3 regions of the Collimonas sp. NPDC087041 genome follow, and region 2 is predicted to be linked to each of the others. Evidence: predicted binding sites of a transcription regulator. Region 2 holds the regulator's gene; each other region holds the start of a gene.
The links. Region 2 encodes LexA, which represses DNA repair genes until DNA is damaged. Its sites were predicted from a motif close to ACTGTATNNNNATACAGT; they were not measured.
Positions count from the first base shown of each region.

Region 1: ACIPF8_RS05165 (VRR-NUC domain-containing protein) is a predicted target of LexA. The motif match lies at 4,290-4,307, and genes of this name have one in related genera.
Region 3: dinB (DNA polymerase IV) is a predicted target of LexA. The motif match lies at 4,796-4,813, and genes of this name have one in related genera.

Region 1 covers NZ_JBIUZX010000002.1:432,628-439,737, forward strand. Annotated here, with positions in the region: gene ACIPF8_RS05155 (winged helix-turn-helix domain-containing protein) at 1-274, shown strand, start outside; gene ACIPF8_RS05160 (ATP-dependent DNA helicase) at 307-2,571, opposite strand; gene ACIPF8_RS05165 (VRR-NUC domain-containing protein) at 2,568-4,226, opposite strand; gene ACIPF8_RS05170 (S10 family peptidase) at 4,397-5,998, opposite strand; gene ACIPF8_RS05175 (protease pro-enzyme activation domain-containing protein) at 6,050-7,110, opposite strand, start outside.
Region 2 covers NZ_JBIUZX010000006.1:205,053-212,162, forward strand. Annotated here, with positions in the region: gene ACIPF8_RS13285 (replicative DNA helicase) at 1-15, opposite strand, end outside; gene rplI (50S ribosomal protein L9) at 124-576, opposite strand; gene rpsR (30S ribosomal protein S18) at 603-887, opposite strand; gene priB (primosomal replication protein N) at 911-1,255, opposite strand; gene rpsF (30S ribosomal protein S6) at 1,310-1,678, opposite strand; gene lexA (transcriptional repressor LexA) at 2,014-2,673, shown strand; gene ACIPF8_RS13315 (RNA methyltransferase) at 2,806-3,582, opposite strand; gene ACIPF8_RS13320 (inositol monophosphatase family protein) at 3,755-4,558, shown strand; gene ACIPF8_RS13325 (VOC family protein) at 4,756-5,223, shown strand; gene ACIPF8_RS13330 (DEAD/DEAH box helicase) at 5,527-6,879, shown strand.
Region 3 covers NZ_JBIUZX010000009.1:55,026-62,135, reverse strand. Annotated here, with positions in the region: gene gorA (glutathione-disulfide reductase) at 1-738, opposite strand, end outside; gene ACIPF8_RS16705 (DUF2917 domain-containing protein) at 850-1,119, opposite strand; gene ACIPF8_RS16700 (fumarylacetoacetate hydrolase family protein) at 1,408-2,268, opposite strand; gene ACIPF8_RS16695 (LysE family translocator) at 2,514-3,146, shown strand; gene cls (cardiolipin synthase) at 3,296-4,723, shown strand; gene dinB (DNA polymerase IV) at 4,859-6,016, shown strand; gene ACIPF8_RS16680 (molybdopterin-dependent oxidoreductase) at 6,035-6,637, opposite strand; gene ACIPF8_RS16675 (hypothetical protein) at 6,797-6,994, shown strand; gene ACIPF8_RS16670 (MFS transporter) at 7,054-7,110, opposite strand, start outside.

The DNA of each region.
Region 1 (7,110 bases), on a different contig from region 2:
GGAAGCGCCGAACGGCGTGCTGACCCGTCTCACCAGCCTGGAATTTTCCTTCATCAAGATCTTTGCGCTGGTCGATGTCGGCGAAGCCGTGTCGCGCAAGAAAATCGTCCAGGAGTTTGGCGAGGATTACCTGAGCTACGACCAGAACCGGCTCGACACCATGGTGACGCGGCTGCGCAAGAAAATCGAAGTCGAAGCCAAGATGGCGATCCCGCTGCACACGGTGCGGGTGCGCGGCTTCGCTTTCGACGACGTGCTGATACTCGACATGTGATCCAAGCTATTGCGCGGCAGCGGCAAACCGCTTCAGGCGTCGATACGCCACCACTGCGGCAACAACTGCCGCACTTCACGCCGCGCAAAGCGGTCGTCGATCAGATACACCACGCCGCGATCCTCGCGGGTGCGGATCACGCGGCCGGCGGCCTGCACCACTTTCTGCATGCCGGGAAACAGATAGGTGCAATCGTAGCCGTTGCCGAAGGTCTGCTCCATCTGTCGCATGATCTGTTCATTGACCGGATTAATCTGCGGTAGCCCCAGCGTCGCAATGAAAGCGCCGATCAGGCGTGCGCCCGGCAAATCGATCCCTTCGGCAAAGGCGCCGCCAAGCACCGCAAAACCGACGCCCTGCGAACTCTCGGTGAAGCGCGCCAGGAATGCCTCGCGCTCGTGCTCATCCATGCGCCGCGCCTGTTGCCACAACGGGATTTCCGGATAGCGTTCGGCGAACAGGCCGGCGACCTTCTGCAGATAATCGTAGCTGCTGAAGAAAGCCAGGTAATTGCCGGCTTGCAGCCGATACTGTTGCGCAATCAGGTCGACGATCGGCGACAGCGAATTGTCACGCTGCTGAAAGCGCGTCGAAATGCCTGTGACCAGCCGTACAGACAACTGCTCGGCGGCGAATGGCGATGGCACATCGACCCAGGCCGTATCGGCCGGCATGCCGAGCGTATCGCTATAGAAATGCCAGGGACTGAGCGTTGCCGAAAACAGCACGGTCGAATGCGCGGCGGCAAAGCGCGGCGCCAGGAACGGCGCCGGCACGATATTGCGGATGCACAGCGTGGCGCCGTAGCCGCCTTGCACGGTGACGTCGAACAGGGAATGTTTATCGAACAGCTCCGCCATGCGCGTGAAGTGCAAGGCGTCGAAATAGAAACCTTGCAACTGGCTATCCATCGCCGCCGGATGCTCGACCATGTAGTCGGTGATATCGGCCACCGCCTGTTGCAGCGCGCCGAGGAAGGCTTCGGGCAAGTCGGGATAACGCTGATACTCGTCCTGCTGCACCTTGTACAAGGCGTTCCATTGCCGATTGACGCGGTCCAGCGTACGTTTGAGCGATACCGGCGCAGCTTGCCGCAATGCTTTCAACTGGCCCTGCGCCATCTCGGCAGAGTACATCTTGCGCGCCCGCTCGATCATGTTGTGCGCCTCGTCGACCAGCACGCCGACACGCCACTGGTTAGCCACGCTCATGCCATGCAGCATGGCGCCGAGATCGAAATAATAGTTGTAGTCGCCAACGATCACATCCGCCCATTGCGCCATTTCCTGGCTCAGGTAATAGGGGCAGACCTGATGCGCGGCGGCCACCGCGCGCAAACCTTCGCGATCCATCGCGCCGTCGAAGGCGGCGGCAACGGCCGCCGCACGCGCCTGCGGCAGGCGGTCGTAAAAACCTTGCGCCAGTGGGCAGGATTCGCCGTTGCAAGCCTTATCCGGATGCTCGCAAGCCTTGTCGCGCGCCACCATTTCCAGCACACGCAACGGCAATGCCGGTTCGCTCCGCCGGATTTGCGTCAGCGCATCCAGCGCCAGCGCCCGGCCCGAAGTCTTGGCGGACAGGAAGAACAGCTTGTCCAGACGCTGCGCCGGACTGGCCTTGAGCAGCGGGAACAAGGTGCCGATGGTCTTGCCGATGCCGGTCGGCGCCTGCGCCAGCAGACAGCGTCCGCTACTCGCACCTTTGTATACCGCTTCCGCCAATGCTCGTTGTCCGGGGCGAAAATCGACATGCGGAAAACGCAATCCTGCCAGTTGCTCATCACGCGTCAGCCGATGCGCCATTTCCTGTTCGGCCCAAGCCAGGAAGCGGCCGCATTGCTGCTCGAAGAACTGTTGCAACATGCCTGCGGTGGCGTACTCGGTCAGCAATGTCTCTTTCTGCTTGCCGATGTCGTAATACACCAGCGCCAGCTGCAGCTCGGATAAATTGCGGCTCTGGCACAGCAGGTGGCCATAGATCCTGACCTGCGCCCAATGCAGATGCCGATGATTGTCTGGCATGCGGCTGAGATCGCCGCGGAAAGTCTTGACTTCCTCCAGACGGTTCCGCACCGGATCGTAGCCATCGGCGCGGCCGCGCACCAGCAGCGGGCCAAACGAGCCACTGAGGCTAACCTCAGCTTCGTAACCGGCGCCACGCCGCGTCGCCACTTCGATATGGCCGGCAATGCCTTCCTGTGCGCTCGGTCCTGGCGTAAAACGCAAATCGAGATCGCCCTGCTTGGCAGTGAAATCGCACAGCGCGCGCACCGCGACCACATAACGCGCTTCGCTCATGCCGCCTCCTGCGCCCACTGGACGTAGCACACCGTCACCGGAATCTGTTGTTCGGCGAAGTAATGCAACCAGCGGATCTGGTTGTCCTGCAAGCGGTCGCCCGGCCCTTTGACTTCGATCATCCGGTAACGTTTTTCCGCTGGCCAGAACTGGATCAGGTCCGGCAAGCCGGAACGATTGTTGCGGATGTCCTGCAGGATTCGCTCGAAGCATTTGCGCAAGTGCTGCGGCGGCAGGCAATCCAGCGCCATGGCCAGCAATGCGTCGTCGATGATGCCCCAGAACACGAATGGCGACTGGGTGTTGGTCTTGGCTGCAAAGTTGTGCAGGATGGTTTGCCTGTATTCACCGGATTCGAGTTGGGCGAAGCCGGCATCAAAGCGGCTGGCCCGGCGCTGGCGGAAATCCAGGCTGTACAAATCAGCCGGCCCGCTCTGGAAGGGATGGAAGAACGCGCCCGGCAGCGGAGCAAATATGGCGTCCCAGAACAGCAGGCCGAACAGCGAATTCAGCAATGCATTTTCCACATAGACCGCAGGTGCATCGGCGCGCGACAAATGCGCTTCGAGCACAGCCTCGACCGCAAGCGCCTGCTCGGGGCGCGGCAGAATCAACGCATGTTGCACAATCTGCGGCGCACTGGCCGCTGCAATTTTTCCGTGACCGAGTTGGCGCCGCAAGCGCGGCATGATGCGCAGCAGTTGCTGGCTTTCGGCTTCGCCTTCCGGTTGCTGCTCAGCCTGCCGCGCCAGTTCGAAGGCCGCCGCTGGCTGGCCACAACGCTCCAGCACTCGCACCGCACGCAGGCGCGCGCCGGGCCACGGACAATCGGCATAGTGGCGCAGCGCATCGGACAGCATGCCACTGCGCTCGTAGTGCTGGGCGATTTGAAACAGCAGCTTGCTGCGGCGCTGCTCCAGCCAGTCGTTCGGATACGGTGCGGCAGGGATATCGGCGACCACGGCTTCCGGCGTCTCGCCGTTGTGGAAACGTTCGCGGCAAGCGTGCAGATGCAGATACTCGTCGATCTCGTGGCGCGTGCTGAAACCTTGCGACACCGGTGACAAATCAACCGGCTCATACTTGAAGATACCCAATTCCGACAGCACGAATTCCGACCAATCCTGATGCAGGTTACCGAAGAACATCAGGCGCATGCGATCGCACAGCGGGGCAATCCGCAACTGCAGCAATTGGTCATCGATGCCAGGGTGCCAGGCCGACAGCGTACGCGCGCCATCGATATCGTCGCCAGAATCCAGCAGCATCGCCAACTGCTCGCTTTTACGTGCGCCCTTGTTTTGCCGCAGCAGCGGAAAGGCATCGGTGATTTCACCTTTGGTCAACAAGCCGAACAATTGCTCGATGCCGATCACCGGCTGCGTGTCCAGCCAGCCGGCATCGCACAGGACCTTTGCGGCGCCGCGCGCGCAACCGATTTCATCGTATTTCAACTTACTCAGCCGAAACAGCTCACCCTTGCGCATCACCATCCGCACCAGCAAGGCCTGCGACACCTGCGGCAACGCGCCGAAACCATCGACGAAGCGCTGTTCGTCAGCACTCAGCAAATGCCGATAACGCGCGCGTACCGACTCGACCACTGTGCGAAAGTTGTCGAGATAATAAAAGCGGTTTTCCAGCGTTCTGATCATGGTGCGGGCGAAAACGATGCAGCGCCGTAGAGCGTGGCGCCCACCGAGCTTGATGAATTTATAACTGTATGGACATACAGTTATGCTCAGTATATATGAGCACGGGTCAATGCCCGTAAATTGCACCGACAGCTTGTGTTCGTCTTGCTACGCTGGATAGCGCACGCGCGCTATCCCAGCTTGCGCGCCTGCAAACTCCTGATCCTGGCTAACGCGTGCTGATCCGAGGTGGCGGCATCGATCATCGCCGCCAGATCAGCCTTCAGTGCGGTGCGTGAAGCGGCCTCCAGGTAGACCATGTGGCCGGACGGGTAGAACTTTGCGCTGAGGTTCTTGCGTACGTTCGGATCGACCAGCGGCATCTTTTGCAGATCCATCACGGTCTGGTAGAACGGCGTGACGAAATCGTAATAGCCGTTGGCCGACAGCACTTTCAGATCGACGTTCAAGCTCATCGTCGCCGCCAGGTCGCCGGCGGTGTAGAGGATCACATCGCCCTTGGCGTCGACGCCTTTTTGCGCGCCGGTCGGATCGATGTGGCTGAAATCCCAGTTGGCGAAGGCCTGGTCGTTGAGATCGGTGAATGCCGAATTCGAGGTGAACTTGAGGCCGTCGTTCAGGTAGTTGTTCCACATCGCAGTGTAGACCCCGGATACCGCGTTCATGGTCGGATCGTTGCCACCTGAGTTGGGTGAAATGGTCGCTGCAATTCCGCTATCGATGCCGGTCACGCGGCCATCGTAGGCGCCCAGCGCCAGTCCCTGGCTTTTCAGCAGGGTAGTCAGGAATAGTGTGTGGCCCAGGTTGTCCTGGGCCGCCACATCCAGTCCCCAGGATGTCAGCGTGGTTTGGTCGATGCCGGTGAAATCGCTCAGTTGCTTGACCGTGACGGGATCTGCCCGTGGAAATTTCTGCAGTGCAGTCGCATAGTCGCTGCGCGCAAACAGCGCTGCGCTGGCCATCAGGTCGGGCAGGCTGGCCGCGGTTGGGCTCAGCGTGCTTTTCTTGTGATACCAGGCGTCGGCCACGGCGGTCGGCAACGCGCCGACAGGATTGCCGGCCTGGGTGTAGTCGAGGATCGACGATTGCAGCGTGATACCATTGAGATCGACGCCATCCTCGTGCAGCAGGTAGGACAGCACCGCGCTGCGCGCCGTACCGTACGATTCCCCGAACAGGAATTTCGGCGAATTCCAGCGATCGTTGGCGGTCAGGTAGCGCTTGATGAATTGGCGGATCGATTTGGCATCCTGGTCGACGCCCCAGAAATCCTTGTTCTTGAACGGCGCGATAGCGGCCGAATAACCTGTGCCGACCGGGTTGATGAAGACCAGGTCGCTTTTGTCGAGCAGGCTGTCGGGATTGTCTTCCATGGTGTACGGCGGCGGTGGCGTAAAGCCGGGCATGGCGGTCTTGATGCGTTTCGGCGCGAATGAGCCGAGCAACACGAACACCGCCGACGAGCCAGGCCCGCCGTTATAGAAGAATGTCACCGGCCGCGTGTTCAGATCCTGGCCGTCGACCGTGAACGCCACGTAGAACATCTTGGCAGCCGGCTGCGAACTGTTGGCATCGACTGCGACCAGATGACCTGCGCTCGCGGTGTAGTTATAAACGTGCTGGCCGATGGTGGTGTTGTGATGGGTGATGGCAGCATTCTCGCTGCTGTCGGTAACCGCATCGGCTGGGCCGTTGCCGTAGGCGAGCGGATCGAAAAAAGGCTGGTCCTGGGCCGTTGTTGGGTGATGGACCGCTGCATGATTGATGTTCATGATCCCTCTCTTTCGACGCGCCGGCAATCGCCCGCGCTGGAAATGGAATGACTAAATGCCGCTGGCCAGTTTCTTGCCGTCCGGGCTGCCTAGTCCGGTACAGGCATCCCAGCCCGGCGTCGCGGCAAAACTGCCGTTGTTTCCTTGCGTGATATCGTGGAAGCCAGCCGGCTGCTGATACAGCCGCGCATTCACGTAGCCGACCGCGCTGCCGCGGCCCGCATTGATGCGCGCGAACAGCGCTGCCCATAACGGCGCCACGGCACTGGTGCCACCGACGACCGCATCGCTGCCGTCGACATGCACCTGGTAGCCGGTGGCCGGATCGGCATTGCCGGCCACATCCGGCACGCCGCGCATCGCCAGCGGCACATGCTTGCCATTGGTGCTGGTCAGCGTCAGGTTCTGTTGCCAGAGCGGCAGCCCAAATACTGCGCTGACGCCACCGCCGCCGGCGCCGCCCTGGCTGCCGTCATTCCACACCACTTCGCGCTCGATGATATTGCCGCCGGCCAGCAGGCGCGTGCCGCCGCAGGCCAGCGCATATGGACTGGACGCCGGAAAATCGACATGATTGGCGCCATCCGCGACACCGTCGCTGGAGCCGTTGTCGCCGGAGGCTACACACACTGTCACGCCCATCGCCGCTGCGGCTTGCAGCGCCGCATTGAAAGCCTGCATCGATTGTTGCGTCCAGCCTGCTTCGGCGCTGCCCCAGCTGATCGAAATGATGGAGGGTTGATGCTGGCTGTCATGCACGGCGCTGTTGAGCGCGTTGATGAAACCGGCATCGGTATTGGTCGAGAAATACACGACGATCTGCGCTTCCGGCGCAATCGCGCCGGCAATTTCGATATCCAGCACCACTTCGCCGTCGGGGCCGTTGGGATCGCCGCTCGGCTGGTTGCCGGGACCGTTCACGGCTACTGCAGTGACGTTCGGAACAGGTATCCCCAATCGCGTGAAATAGGTTTGCAGATCAGATTGCTTGTAGCCGCCGCCAAGCTCGATGATGGCGATGCATTGGCCTTTGCCCTGGTTATCGGGAAAATCGTACAGCGTTGCCAGCTGCGTCGGCAGGTAGGAGGTGGCGACGCTATGCGGCGCAAAGC
Region 2 (7,110 bases):
AGAAGGTGCTTTCATGGCGCGAATTATACCTGTTTCACCCACCGCACCCAAAACAATGGACATAAAAAAAGCCGGGAAAACCCGGCTTTTTTATTACTGCAATATCTTTTTATTAACAGCGTATTAAACGTGCTCGCCGATAACTGCGATAGTGATGTCGATCACGACATCAGTATGCAATGCGACTGCAACAGCGTGTTCGCCGGTAGTCTTCAGCGGGCCGTTCGGCAGGCGAACTTGTGCTTTTTCAACAGCAAAACCTTGCTTGGTCAACGCTTCAGCGATATCGAAGTTGGTGACGGAACCAAACAAACGGCCGTCCACACCCGATTTTTGCGAAATCTGCACGGTCAGACCGTTCAGCTTCTCGCCTTGAGCCTGGGAAGCGGCCAGCTTTTCAGCTGCAGCTTTTTCCAGATCAGCGCGCTTCGCTTCGAATTCAGCGACAGCAGTTGTTGTAGCACGACGTGCCATACGTTGTGGAATCAGGAAGTTACGTGCGTAACCGTCCTTGACGCGAACAACTTCACCCAGATTGCCGAGATTAACGACTTTTTCCAACAGAATGACTTGCATGTTTTTCTCCTATTTCAAGTCGTCAATTAAGCGTTGTGCAGATCGGTGTATGGCAGCAGCGCCAGGAAACGCGCGCGCTTGATCGCGGTGTCCACTTGACGTTGATAGATTGCCTTGGTGCCGGTCAGACGTGCTGGCATGATCTTGCCGTTTTCCTGAACAAAATCCTTGAGCGTGTCGATATCTTTGTAATCAACGCTAGCAACGTGTGCAGCGGTGAAACGGCAGAATTTCTTGCGCTTGAACAGCGGGTTTTGTTGTTGACGCTTGTTTTTCAGTTTGCTTTTATCGAACTTTTTACCGAATGCCATTTTTGGCTCCTGTATCTAAATAATTAATCTGCAATTGCAGCTGTGCTTCCTGAGGAATCATCGGCTTCGACTGCAGCGAAATCAGTGATGTGAAATACCAGGCTTCTACCGTTGCGGCTCTTGCGTGCCATGAATCCAGTGAACCAGAATGTGCCTCCCAATGCCGCCGCGCTGAATCTTCCCGAAATCTCGCCGACGGCTAGCGCGGCAAGTTCAAATTCGATCAGACGCTTGATGCCTGCTTCAATCGGTTCCGAGCGGTGCTGCAAAGTCGCAGATACGATCGGGATGCCTGCCGGTGTGTAGCGTATGACTTCACGCTCGGCGATTTCGGCTACCAGTTGAAACACGTTATTGGGTTGACTCACTCCTGATGGACTCGATGGATAGGCAATGAATGCGGGTAGGCGGCCAGGTAAATATTAGGCTGCCGGCGCTTCAGTGCGATGGCTCTTGGCTGCATCTTCCTTCTGCACGGCCTTCATCATTGGCGAAGGACCAGTTTCGGCCTTCTTCAACTTGACGGTCAGATGACGCAATACTGCATCATTGAACTTGAAGCCGGTTTCGATTTCAGCCAGAGTTTCGCTGTCGCACTCGATGTTCAGGCAGACGTAATGTGCTTTTGCCAGTTTCTGGATCAGGTATGCCAGTTGGCGGCGGCCCCAGTCTTCCACGCGATGCACGGTACCGCCACGGGTTGTGACGATGCCTTTGTAGCGCTCGATCATTGCAGGCACTTGCTCGCTTTGATCTGGATGGACGATAAATACGATTTCATAATGACGCATGTAAGCTCCTTTTGGACGGATTGAAAAATCGCCCACCTCGGCGTCAAGACGAGTGTGGGAAGAGGAAAACCAGCAATAATACTAGCATTTGCAACAAAACTCAACGCTTTCAAGCCCTTACGCAAAATTCCTGTTCTACGTTATGGCTTATATGCATCAAATTGTCTTGCATTCGCACAAATACTGTACAAAAATACAGACTGTTGTTATGCACAGCATTGAACGAGTCAGGTTTTGCGCCTTTTCTGGGCTCTCAGCACAGAGAATACGCAAAGCAATTCGCCACGCTGCAATGGGCGCCTGCGTTGCGCCCCTACATTTCGTACCGCAAATATATGATCAAATTGACCGCACGCCAGCAACAAATCCTTGACCTGATCAAGAGCGCCATCGAAAACACCGGCTTCCCGCCGACGCGTGCCGAAATCGCCAACGAACTGGGTTTTCGCTCAGCCAATGCGGCGGAAGAGCATCTGCAAGCCTTGGCGCGCAAAGGCGCCATCGAAATATCACCCGGCACCTCACGCGGCATCCGCCTGACGGAAACGCACCAGTCCGGCGGCCGCAACCATGCCACGCAGCTGGCGCTGCCACATCCAGCCTTGATGCAGCTGAGCCTGCCGCTGGTCGGCCGGGTCGCCGCCGGGTCGCCGATACTGGCACAGGAGCATATCCAGGCCAGCTACAACGTCGACCCAGCCCTGTTCAGCGCCAAGCCCGACTATCTGTTGAAAGTGCGCGGCATGTCGATGCGTGATGCCGGCATACTGGACGGCGATCTGCTGGCAGTGAAAAAAACCGACAGCGCCCGCAACGGCCAGATCGTGGTTGCCCGCCTGGGCGACGACGTTACCGTCAAGCGCTATCAAAAGAACGGCTCGGTGATTCAACTATTGCCGGAAAATCCCGACTTCGAGCCGATCATCGTCACGTCAAAGCAAGAGGATTTTGCGCTGGAAGGCTTGGCGGTTGGTTTACTGCGCAGCTGGGCCTGACAACACGACCAAAACGCGACTAAATATGATGCGCGCCGATAGCAGTCGGCGCGCAACCCGCAGCATCCGCGGCCATCCGAAACGCCGGCAGCATCAGATATTAAGCCGCCACGCGACTACCCGGCACGTCGGTCAGGATCTATCCAGACGTCGCCGCTTGGTTAAAATCTGGCTGGCAATGCCGCGCAGAATATTGACTTCTTCCGTTTCCAGCTGCGCACGTGAGAACAGGCGCTTGAGACGCGGCATGAGTTTCTTCGGACTAGCTGGGTCAAGGAATTCGATTTCGATGAGCGCCTTTTCGAGATGCGCAAACATGCCGTCAATCTCGACCAAGCTGGCAGAGTTGCCCTGAAAGCCAATCTCATTACTCAATGGCAACGGCGCATCTTCCATGGCCGCAACCCGGCACTCATAGGCCAGCACCTGTACCGCCTGGGCCAGATTCAATGACGAATAATCGGGATTTGCCGGGATATTCAGCAGCACATTGCATTTTTCGACAACTTCGTTCGACAAGCCGTAGCGCTCGCTGCCGAACAGCACCGCCGCGTTCAAGCTGACATCCGCTGCCAACTGCGCCGCCAAAGCGCGCGGCGCAGCAAGGGGCGGCGAAAATTCACGCAGGCGGGCACTAAGCGCCGCCGCAAAGTTGCAGCCTTCCAACGCTTGTTCGACACTCTCGACGATACGGGCCGAAGCCAGGATGTCTTGTGCGCCGCTGGCGAAGGCAATTGCTTCCTCACGCTGCAACACATCAGGAAAACGCGGATTCACCAGGATCAACTCGGAAAAACCCATGGTTTTGATAGCGCGCGCAGCGGCGCCTACATTGCCCGGACTGCTGGTTTCGACCAGCACGAAGCGCAGCCGTTTGAAAAGAGACGTATTGGTTTTTGCCAGGTTCATTTAAAATAGCGCCATTACGCGGATTTCAGCGACTAAAAGCTGCCTAACTGGCAGCCCAGTTACTGAGATGTCCATCAAGGACGTCCGCATCGTTCATTATTATTTATCATATAGGTGGTTCTGTTCCCGGTAGGCTACAGTGCCGCCATTTTAACGGAACCAAACCCCGATCATGCATCCTATGCTCAATACGGCTATCAAAGCCGCCCGCCGTGGTGCCGCAGTTATTTCGCGCGCCTCTTTCGATCTCGACTTGCTGAAAGTAACAAAAAAACAGCATAACGACTTTGTCACCGAAGTCGACCAAGCTGCCGAAGCGGCAATCATCGACGTATTGAAGAATGCCTACCCGGATCACGCCATCCTGGCCGAGGAATCGGGCGCTTCCGCCAACCTGCACGATGACAACGAAAACGTCTGGATCATCGATCCACTCGACGGCACCACCAATTTCATCCACGGCTTCCCACAATACTGCGTATCCATCGCCCTGCAACAACGCGGCCATATCACCCAAGCCGTGGTCTACGACCCGACTCGCAACGATCTGTTCACGGCCACCAAGGGTTCCGGCGCCTACCTGAACGACAAACGAATTCGCGTCGGCAAGCGCGACAAGATCGCAGATGCATTGATCGGCACCGGCTTCCCATTCCGCGAAACTGAAGGCCCGGCGATGGACGAGTACATGAAAATGTTCCGCATCATGACACAAAGCTGTGCCGGCCTGCGTCGCCCCGGCGCAGCAGCACTGGATTTGGCCTATGTGGCAGCCGGCCGCCTGGACGGTTTCTTTGAAAAAGGCCTGAAGCCTTGGGATATCGCTGCAGGCGCATTGCTGATTGCAGAATCCGGCGGGATCATCGGCGACTTCTCCGGCGAATCGGATTACCTGTACAAGGGCGATGTCCTGGCAGGCAGCCCGAAGGTATTCGCGCAAATGGTCGGCCTGCTGTCGCCATTCGCTAAAAAATAAAACATTTGCTTCACCAGGACAAGGAGCGAAACGGCCTCCTTGTCCTGGCGCGATCCTGGCACTATCCTGGCAAACAAAACACTGCTTTTGTCATTTCAACTGCGCGGTCGGACGACTACAATGCATGCCATGCGCAACAGCGCAATCGGACAGATTGAACGACTATTCCCCTACTCCCCTACTCGCAGGAGAACAATATGGCAGTCAAACCAATTCCCGACGGCTACTCTTCCGTCACTCCCTACCTCGCCGTCGATGATGCCGCCAAGGCCATCACTTTCTATCAAAAAGCGTTCAATGCCGTGGAACTGTTCCGCATGGAAGGCCCGGATCACCGGATTGGCCACGCAGAAATCAAAATCGGCAACTCGCATGTCATGTTGGCCGATGAATGTCCTGGCATGGAAATCCGCAGCCCCAAAACACTGGGCGGAGCCGGCATCAGCATCATGATCTATGTCGACAATGTCGATGTCATCTACCCGCAGGCAATTGCTGCCGGCGGCGTAGAACTGCGGCCGCTGCGCGACCAGTTCTACGGCGACCGCTCCGGCACCCTGAAAGATCCTTTCGGCCATGTCTGGACCGTCAGCACACACATAGCGGATTACTCGCCCGAAGAACTGAGCGAACGCGCTGCCGCGGCCATGAAAAGCACGCCCTGAGCGAGACGTTGCCAAAGCGCATGCCGCCGTGATCCGCTGGCAGTTGGCGGGGCGCGGCAGCCTTTTCAAGGCGCCCGCCTCCCAATGCATCGGAATTACTTGCCTGTAGAGCGTCGTTGTTATACTCTGCGGCGACACAGCACATTCTCCAGTCAAATACTGCTGTCAAGGAAGTTGCCGGGCTTAGAGCATTAAGCCCCGACAGTCTCCTGGGAGCCAAAATGCTCCATCTCCTCTAATCCGTTTGCCTGCGACTGGCGCCTTATAAAAGGCGACAGGCCGATATTATTCTATTGAGTTGTCATGTCTTTTTCTGAACTCGGCTTGTCCGAAGCCATCGTTCGTGCCGTAACCGAACACGGCTATACCACCCCTACCCCAATCCAGACCCAGGCTATTCCAGCCGTGCTGGCAGGCGGCGATTTGCTTGCGGGCGCACAAACCGGCACCGGTAAAACTGCCGGCTTCACCTTGCCGGTATTGCATCGCCTGTCAACTTCTGCGACCAATCCGGTTGGCAGCCAGCGCCCGATCCGCGCACTGGTATTGACGCCAACGCGCGAGCTGGCAGCCCAGGTAGAAGAAAGTGTTCGCCTGTACGGCAAGTACCTGAAGCTGACCTCCGCCGTGATTTTCGGCGGCGTTGGCATCAACCCGCAAATCAAGTTGCTCAAGCACGGCGTCGATATCCTGGTGTGTACGCCAGGCCGCCTGCTGGATCACATGCAGCAAGGCACCGTCAACCTGAATCACGTTGAGATTCTGATCCTCGACGAAGCCGACCGCATGCTCGACATGGGCTTCATCCGCGACATCAAGAAAATCCTTGCAGTGCTGCCGAAGAAACGCCAGAACCTGTTGTTCTCGGCAACCTTCTCGGACGAGATCAAGCTGCTTGCCGACAATCTGTTGAACTCGCCAGCCATGATCGAAGTGGCGCGTCGCAACTCGACCGTGGAAGTGATCCAGCAAAAGATCCATCCGGTTGATCGCGACCGCAAGCATCCGCTGCTGGCACACCTGATCAAGACGCACCAATGGTCGCAAGTGCTGGTATTTACCCGCACCAAGCATGGCGCCAACAAGCTGGTCGAACAGCTGGAAAAAGACGGCATCAGCGGCATGGCGATCCACGGCAACAAGAGCCAGTCGGCGCGTACCCGTGCGCTGTCTGAATTCAAGGACGGTAGCCTGCAAGTCCTGGTGGCGACTGACATTGCGGCCCGCGGCATCGATATCGACCAATTGCCGCACGTGGTCAACTACGACCTGCCGAATGTACCGGAAGACTACGTTCACCGCATTGGCCGCACCGGCCGTGCCGGCGCTACCGGCGAAGCAGTTTCCCTGGTTTGCGTCGATGAACATCAGATGTTGAAAGACATCGAGAAGCTGATCAAACGTGAATTGCCGAAGGAAGTCATCGCCGGCTTTGAACCCGACCCTAACGCGCGCGCCCAACCTATCCAGTTGCGAAGCGGTGGTGGCGGAAATCGCGGCGGTGGCGGTGGTGGACGCGGCCGCCCACAAGGTGGTGGCGCATCGGCTCCTGGCGGCGCCAAACCGAATCAAGGCCCATCACGTGGCCATGGCGGTGGCAACGGTTCACAAGCACGTCCTGCGGCGCCACGGCGCTCGGGCGGCCGCGGTCGCTAGGAAGTAAAGGAGCGAGTTAGCTAACGCGGCTAAACGCTTCCTGACGCAGCAAGAAGAATCGATGGCGCTCGCACTGCGGGCGTCATCGCAAACATTCAACAAGGCGCGTCGAATGCAAAGGGCCAAGGCCCTAGTCCAATTGGAGCCCGCTTACAAAGGGACGCTCAATGTCGAAACACCAATCCCTCATTACCCCCGCACCGTCAGTATTTATTGCCTCTTCACGCATAT
Region 3 (7,110 bases), on a different contig from region 2:
CCGCAAGGTTGCGGCCAGGCTGCCGTCGGCCTGTTTGTCGATGCGGGCGATGTCGGCCTTGAATTGCAGGTCGACGCCCTTCTTGGTGAATTCGTCTTTCAGGTGCTCGCGCACGCCCTGGTCGAAGCCGCGCAGGAACAGGTCGCCGCGATACAGCAAGCTGGTCTGGGCGCCAAGGCCATGGAAGATCGAAGCAAATTCAACGGCAATATAGCCACCGCCGATCACCAGCACACGGCGCGGCATTTCCTTCAGGAAGAAGGCCTCGTTGGACGTGGTCGCGTATTCGCGGCCCGGAATATCCGGCACCTGCGGCCAGCCGCCGGTGGCGATCAGGATGTTGGCTGCGCTGATGCGCTGTCCGTTGATCTCGACCGTGTGCGGATCTAGCAATCTGGCATGACCTTCGTGCAGCGCGACGCCGCTGTTTTCCAGCAGGCCGCGATAGACATTGTTAAGGCGATGGATTTCGCGATTCTTGTTGGCGATCAGCGTCGGCCAATCGAACTGCGGCTTGCTGCTGGTCCAGCCGAAGCTCGACGCGATGGCGTAATCCTCACTGTAGTGGGCGCCGTAGACCAGGAATTTCTTCGGCACGCAGCCGACATTGACGCAGGTGCCGCCCAGATAGCGGCTTTCCGCCACCGCAACACGGGCGCCGAACCCAGCCGAAAAGCGCGCGGCGCGCACACCGCCGGAGCCGGCTCCAATTACAAACAGATCGACATCGAAAGACATTGGCACACTCCACAGTACTGGTGAACAATGGCCAAATCTTACGCTATTTGCCTCGCACGCGATGGTCGGGGAAAGCCTTGCCTCGGTCGATAGACTGAGGCGATTGGAATCCTAGTGCGACTGTTCGTAAGTAAAACTCGAGGACTTCAGCGCCGTAATCACAATGTGTTTGGCGCCGTGCATTTCGATATCCTTGTTTTCGTTCAGGAAGATATCGCCCTTGAAGTTTTCAGCGGTGATCCATAACAGGCCGCTCAGGCATTTGATGCGTTCGCCTTCTTTCAGGGATCTCTGGATCGAAATGGTCTGATCCTCGGCAAGATAGATCGGATCTAGCGCGTGCTGCCTGGTCTGCAGGTGGTGAATGTTTTCGGATTTCATCGCAATCGCCTTGTCTGTTGGACGTCATCGGACGTGAAAGCGCATTGCACGGCGTTATTCTGCCGTGTTGCAATTCATTATTATTTATTCCGATAGCCCACACAATCCAGTGAATCAGAACAACACTTGTGCCATGGCGGCACAAATCAAAACCATTGGGCGATTTTGTCGATAGCGATTTCGTTTGGTACAAGCAGTGATTGGGCTTCAGGCCGAGCTTGCGTCGGCCTCCAGCGGTTGCCAGCAACGGCGCCTGCAAATCGGTCATGCAGACGCCGGCGACGTTACTTAATCAAGCAATTCCGCATTCCATGCATGCACCGTTTGCCGCTGTTCGCCCAAGCCATCGATGCCGAGCCGCACCACATCGCCGTTCTTGAGGAAGACCTGCGGGTTCTGCCCCATACCGACGCCAGGCGGCGTGCCGGTGGAGATGATATCGCCGGGATACAGCGTGGCGAACTGGCTGATGTAATGCACCAGGAACGCCACATTGAAAATCATGGTCTTGGTATTGCCGTTCTGGAAGCGCTTGCCGTTGACTTCCAGCCACAATGACAGGTTCTGCGGATCAGCGATTTCATCAGCGGTGACCAGCCACGGACCAACCGGACCGAAGGTATCGCAACCTTTGCCCTTGTCCCAGGTACCGCTGCGCTCGATTTGATACTCGCGCTCGGAAACGTCATTGATCACGCAATAGCCGGCGACATGCTGCAATGCCTGGTCAAGCTCGACGTAGCGCGCCTTGCTGCCGATGACCACGCCCAGTTCGACTTCCCAATCGGTCTTGACCGAGTTCTTCGGCATCACGATCGGATCGTTAGGACCGCTCAGGCAGCTATCCCACTTATTGAACAAAATCGGTTCTTGCGGCACCGCCAGGCCGGATTCGGCAGCATGGTCGCTATAGTTCAGACCGACGCACATGAACTTGCCCACGCCGCTGAACGGCGTGCCGATGCGGCCCGGGGCGACGATCTCCGGCAGATCGGCAACATTGACTGCACGCAGCGCGGCCAACCCGGCTGGCGTCAATTGCTGCGGAGTGATGTCCTTGATAACGCCAGACAAGTCACGGACCTTGCCATGGGCGTCAAGAATCGCCGGTTTTTCCTGACCCTTGGGGCCGACGCGTAACAGCTTCATCTATTGTTTCTCCTTCAAATATCCATCGATGGCCAGTTTTGGCTGCCTGTCTGACAACAGGATTTTAAAATTGATTCAAACATTCTGCATTCTGCGCCAGAAAATCACTGCGATATCTCAACAGAATATCCGTCATCGGCTACTTTGAAGAAAATCGACAAATAGTTATCTGCATCAATAGTTTTTCCCTCAAAATATCGCCATCGATCCAATTCAACCTACCTGTCGTTTACCTGGAGCCGTCTATGCCGAATATCAATTTACTACTGGGATTTGCGCTAGTCGCGCTGGGCATGGTGCTGACACCCGGCCCCAACATGATCTACCTGATTTCGCGTTCGATCTGCCAAGGCCCGAAAGCCGGGTTCGTCTCGCTGGCAGGCATCGCCACCGGATTTCTTTTCTATATGCTGTGCGCGGCGTTGGGTATCACCGCGCTGCTGTTTGCCGTGCCGTTCGCCTACGATCTGCTGCGTTTCGGCGGCGCTGCCTACCTGCTGTACCTGGCCTGGCAAGCAGTAAAACCAGGTGGCCGCTCGCCGTTTGCAGTGCGCGACCTGCCCGCCGACAGCAACCGCAAGCTGTTCCTGATGGGCTTGTTCACCAATCTGCTCAACCCAAAGGTGGCGTTACTGTATCTGGCGCTGCTGCCGCAATTCATCGATCCGAACGGCGCCAGCGTCCTGGTGCAATCGGTGGTGTTGGGGGCGATCCAGATCTTCATCAGTATTGCCGTCAATTCCGCAGTCACGCTGGCCGCTGGCTCGATTGCCGGAATGCTGGCAAGCCGGCCGAGCTGGTTGCTGGTGCAGCGCTGGCTGATGGGCACCGTGCTGGCCGGCCTGGCCGTGAAGATCGCGCTGCAGGCAAAGAAATAACTTCTCCCGGGCGTGCACGACAGGCGCCGGCGGCGGCAAAACAATCCAGCGTGATGCCGTCCGCCCACTCGGCAAATGGACAACACGTTCACCCGTGAGTCGATTTATTGGCTAACATGCAAGCTTCCACGCAACCCGGAGTCGCCTGAATGCCGCATTTGCCGTTTGCCCTGATTTCCACCGTTGTCCTGCTGCTGCACATCGCCGGCATCTTTGCTGCCGCGCATGCACTGATGCACACACGCACCCCGCAGGGTTCCGTGGCCTGGGTATTCGGGCTGGTGCTGCTGCCCTATTTCACGCTGCTGCCTTACCTGTTCCTCGGCAGCAAACGCTTTTCCGGTTATGTCGAGCTGCACCATTCGCGCCTGGCGCGCCTGCGCAAGCTGGATGATCCTGAGCAACTGGCGCTGGCGGCGCGCCATCCTGCCGATCCCGGCGCACAGCGTTTCAAAGCCATCAGCGCCATGCTGGGCGTTCCCTTTCTCAGCGGCCACCACCTGCGCCTATTGGTCAACGGCGCGGCCGCCTTCGACGCGATCTTCGCAGCCATCGCCAGCGCAGAACATTATGTGTTGGTGCAATTCTTCATCATTCACGATGACGAACTTGGTCGGCGTCTGCAATCGGCCTTACTGGAGCGCGCCGCCGCTGGCGTACGCGTCTACGTGCTGTACGACGGCGTCGGCAGCCATGATCTGCCGAACAGCTACAGCGATATCCTGCGCGCTGGTGGCGTGCAGGTGCATCCATTTGCGACACGGCGCTGGCGCAATCGCTTCCAGCTCAACTTCCGCAATCACCGCAAGATCGTCGTGGTGGACGGCTGGCGCGGCTTTGTCGGAGGCTTGAATGTCGGCGAAGAATATCTGGGCCGCAAACCGCCGCTGGCGCCTTGGCGCGATACCCATATGGAATTGCAAGGGCCGGCGGTGGCCGACCTGCAACTGGCTTTCGATGAAAACTGGCACTGGATCACCGGCGACCTGCTCAGTTTGCTGCCGCCGCGCGCCAGCGCCGAAGGCGCCAATGCCACCAGCCTGATCGCCGCCACCGGGCCGGCCGACGCCCAGGAGACCTGCTCGCTGTTCTTCGTCGAAGCGATTCACGCCGCCCAGCGACGCCTGTGGCTGACCTCGCCTTACCTGGTGCCCGATTCGGCAGTGATGGCGGCCTTGCAGCTGGCGGTATTCCGCGGCGTTGATGTGCGCATCCTGATCCCGTCACGCCCCGATCACCGCACGGTCTACATGGCTTCGACACTGTATGCCCACGAATCGGTGCGCGCCGGCATCCGCGTATTTCGCTACCTGCCCGGCTTCACCCATCAGAAAGTGATGCTGATCGACGACGACACCACGGCAGTCGGCAGCATGAACCTGGATAACCGTTCGCTGCGCCTCAACTTTGAAATCAGTTCTTTGAATATCGATCCGACCTTCGCCGCCGAAGTCGAGACGATGCTACTGGCCGATTTTGAGCAAGCCCATGAAATCGATAGCGGCGAATACGCCCAATTCCATTATTTGTACCGGGTGGCGATACATGTCGCCAGGCTGATGAGTCCGGTGCTATAAATAGCGGCACGGCAGCGACTAAAGATTTGCTTTATTGCCATGTAAAAATTCAATGGCAAGCGCATTTTTATTACTGTGTTTTTATACAGTGATGTTATGCTGTCGCCGTATCGAATCTCTTACATCATTGACTTCATGGTTTCGCACATCCGTCGTATCGCACATCTGGATATGGACGCTTTCTACGCCTCGGTCGAGCTGCTGCGCTACCCCGACTTGCGCGGCCAGGCCGTAGTCATAGGAGGCGGCTCCAGGCACACCCCGGAAGTCGGCGAAGATGGCCAGCGGCGCTACGCCAAGCTGCGCGATTATGTCGGCCGCGGCGTCGTCACCACCTCCACTTATGAAGCACGGGCATTGGGCGTGTTTTCCGCGATGGGCATGATGAAAGCTGCCAAGCTGGCGCCCGATGCGGTCCTGCTGCCGACCGATTTCGAATCCTACCGTCATTACTCGCGGCTGTTCAAGGCTGCCGTAGCCAGCATTGCGCCGTTGATCGAGGACCGCGGCATCGATGAAATCTATATCGACCTGACCGAATTCGACGAGGATGTACGGGTGCTGGCGCAGCGTATCAAGGACGCCGTGCGCGACGCCACCGGTTTGTCCTGCTCCATCGGCATCGCGCCCAACAAGTTGCTGGCCAAGATTTGTTCGGAACTGGAAAAGCCAAACGGCCTGACTGTGATCACCGAGGATGACGTGGCGCCGCGCATCTGGCCGCTACGCGCCAGCAAGGTCAACGGCATTGGTCCCAAGGCCGCGGAAAAACTGGCAGCGCTGGGCATCCAGACCATTGGCGATGTGGCGGCGGCCGATCCGGCGCTGTTGCAGGACAATTTCGGCCGCACCTACAGCGAGTGGCTGATGCGCGCTTCACGCGGCCTCGATGAAAGGCCGGTTGTCACCAGTTCGGAAACCAAATCGATCAGCCGCGAAACCACCTTTGAACGCGATCTGCACGCCAAGCTGGATCGTGGCGTCCTGACTCCGATTTTCACGGATCTGTGCGTACGACTGGCCGGCGACCTGCAGCGAAAAGGTTACGTTGCACGCACCATCGGCATCAAGCTGCGCTTTGCCGATTTTCGTATCGCCACGCGCGACCTGACCTTGCCCGAAGCCACCGACGACGCGGCCGCCATCCGCCAGGCGGCCGGCGAGTGCCTACGCCGCATCACGCTGGATCGGCGCTTGCGATTGCTGGGCGTACGCGCCAGTGCGCTGTCGCGGAAAGAGGATGTCGCCAACGGCCCATCCGTGATGCAAGGCGAATTATTCAGCGAACCATAAACCAGGTCGCGCGCCCACTCACTTCTTGGCAACTACCTCAATGCAATAAAGACCCCATGGACACAACGCAAAACGCTGGTTGAGCGGCTTTTGCGCCTGTTCGGCGATGCGGTCGGCATCGTAAATGGCGAAGATCGGGCCGAAACCGCCAATAGCCATTGGCTGGCCGTCGATATGCGTGGCCAGGATGTAGCCGTATTGTCGCAGTTGAGAAAAACTCAATTGCGGCATGTAGCCATCGACTGAATGGAACACGATCTGCGTTTCCGCACCCTTGTTTGCACCGAGCATATCGAGTACCGCAGCCAGGCGCGGCCCGCGCAACTGATGCGGCTTGCTGTCGTATTCCAGGGTTGGATTGATGGTGACCTGCGGCAGTTTTTCCAGCGCCGCCAGGTCAAAGGTAAACGCCCGCTCGAATTGCACGTTCTGCTTGTGCATCATCTGGTCGATCACGGCATCGGTCGGGCCGCGATTGCTACGTTCAATTGCACCTGCAATCGTCAGTACGACCGGTCCGCTTGAATGCGTCGTCGATTTGGTTGTCGCGGCATAGGCCGATGTGCCCAGGGCTGCCAAGATAGAGGTTGTTGCGGTCGACAAAAATTGGCGTTTTTTCAATCGTGACTCCTTGAAAAGGTTTTATGTCCGCTGGATGCGTGTTTAAGGCATGATTGCGTTGTCGCAATTGTATTTGTCAACGGAATATCTGTCGCGACGTTTATAGCTTAGGCCGCTGCAATTGCGGATAGTGAAACCCAATCACCGGAAGGAATGAATATGAAAAAGCTATTAGGTATCGCCGCTCTTCTCCTTGCATTCACACCATTCGTCCATGCCCAGAATATGGATAATCCGCTGGCAAATCATCCTGAAGCCCGTAACGACCGTACTCCGGAAAGCTACGACCGTCATCGCGCCCCCGAACATAAGCGCCATGTAAAAAAACATCGTCGCCACGTTGAAGAAAAAAAATAATCTGATGTAGCTGCGCCGACTCGTCACACTTTGCGCATAGGCGAGTCGGTCCCAATGCCTTATTGGGGCACTCCGGCCACGGGCCGAACCAGATATCCCATTCCCGCAGAAATCAA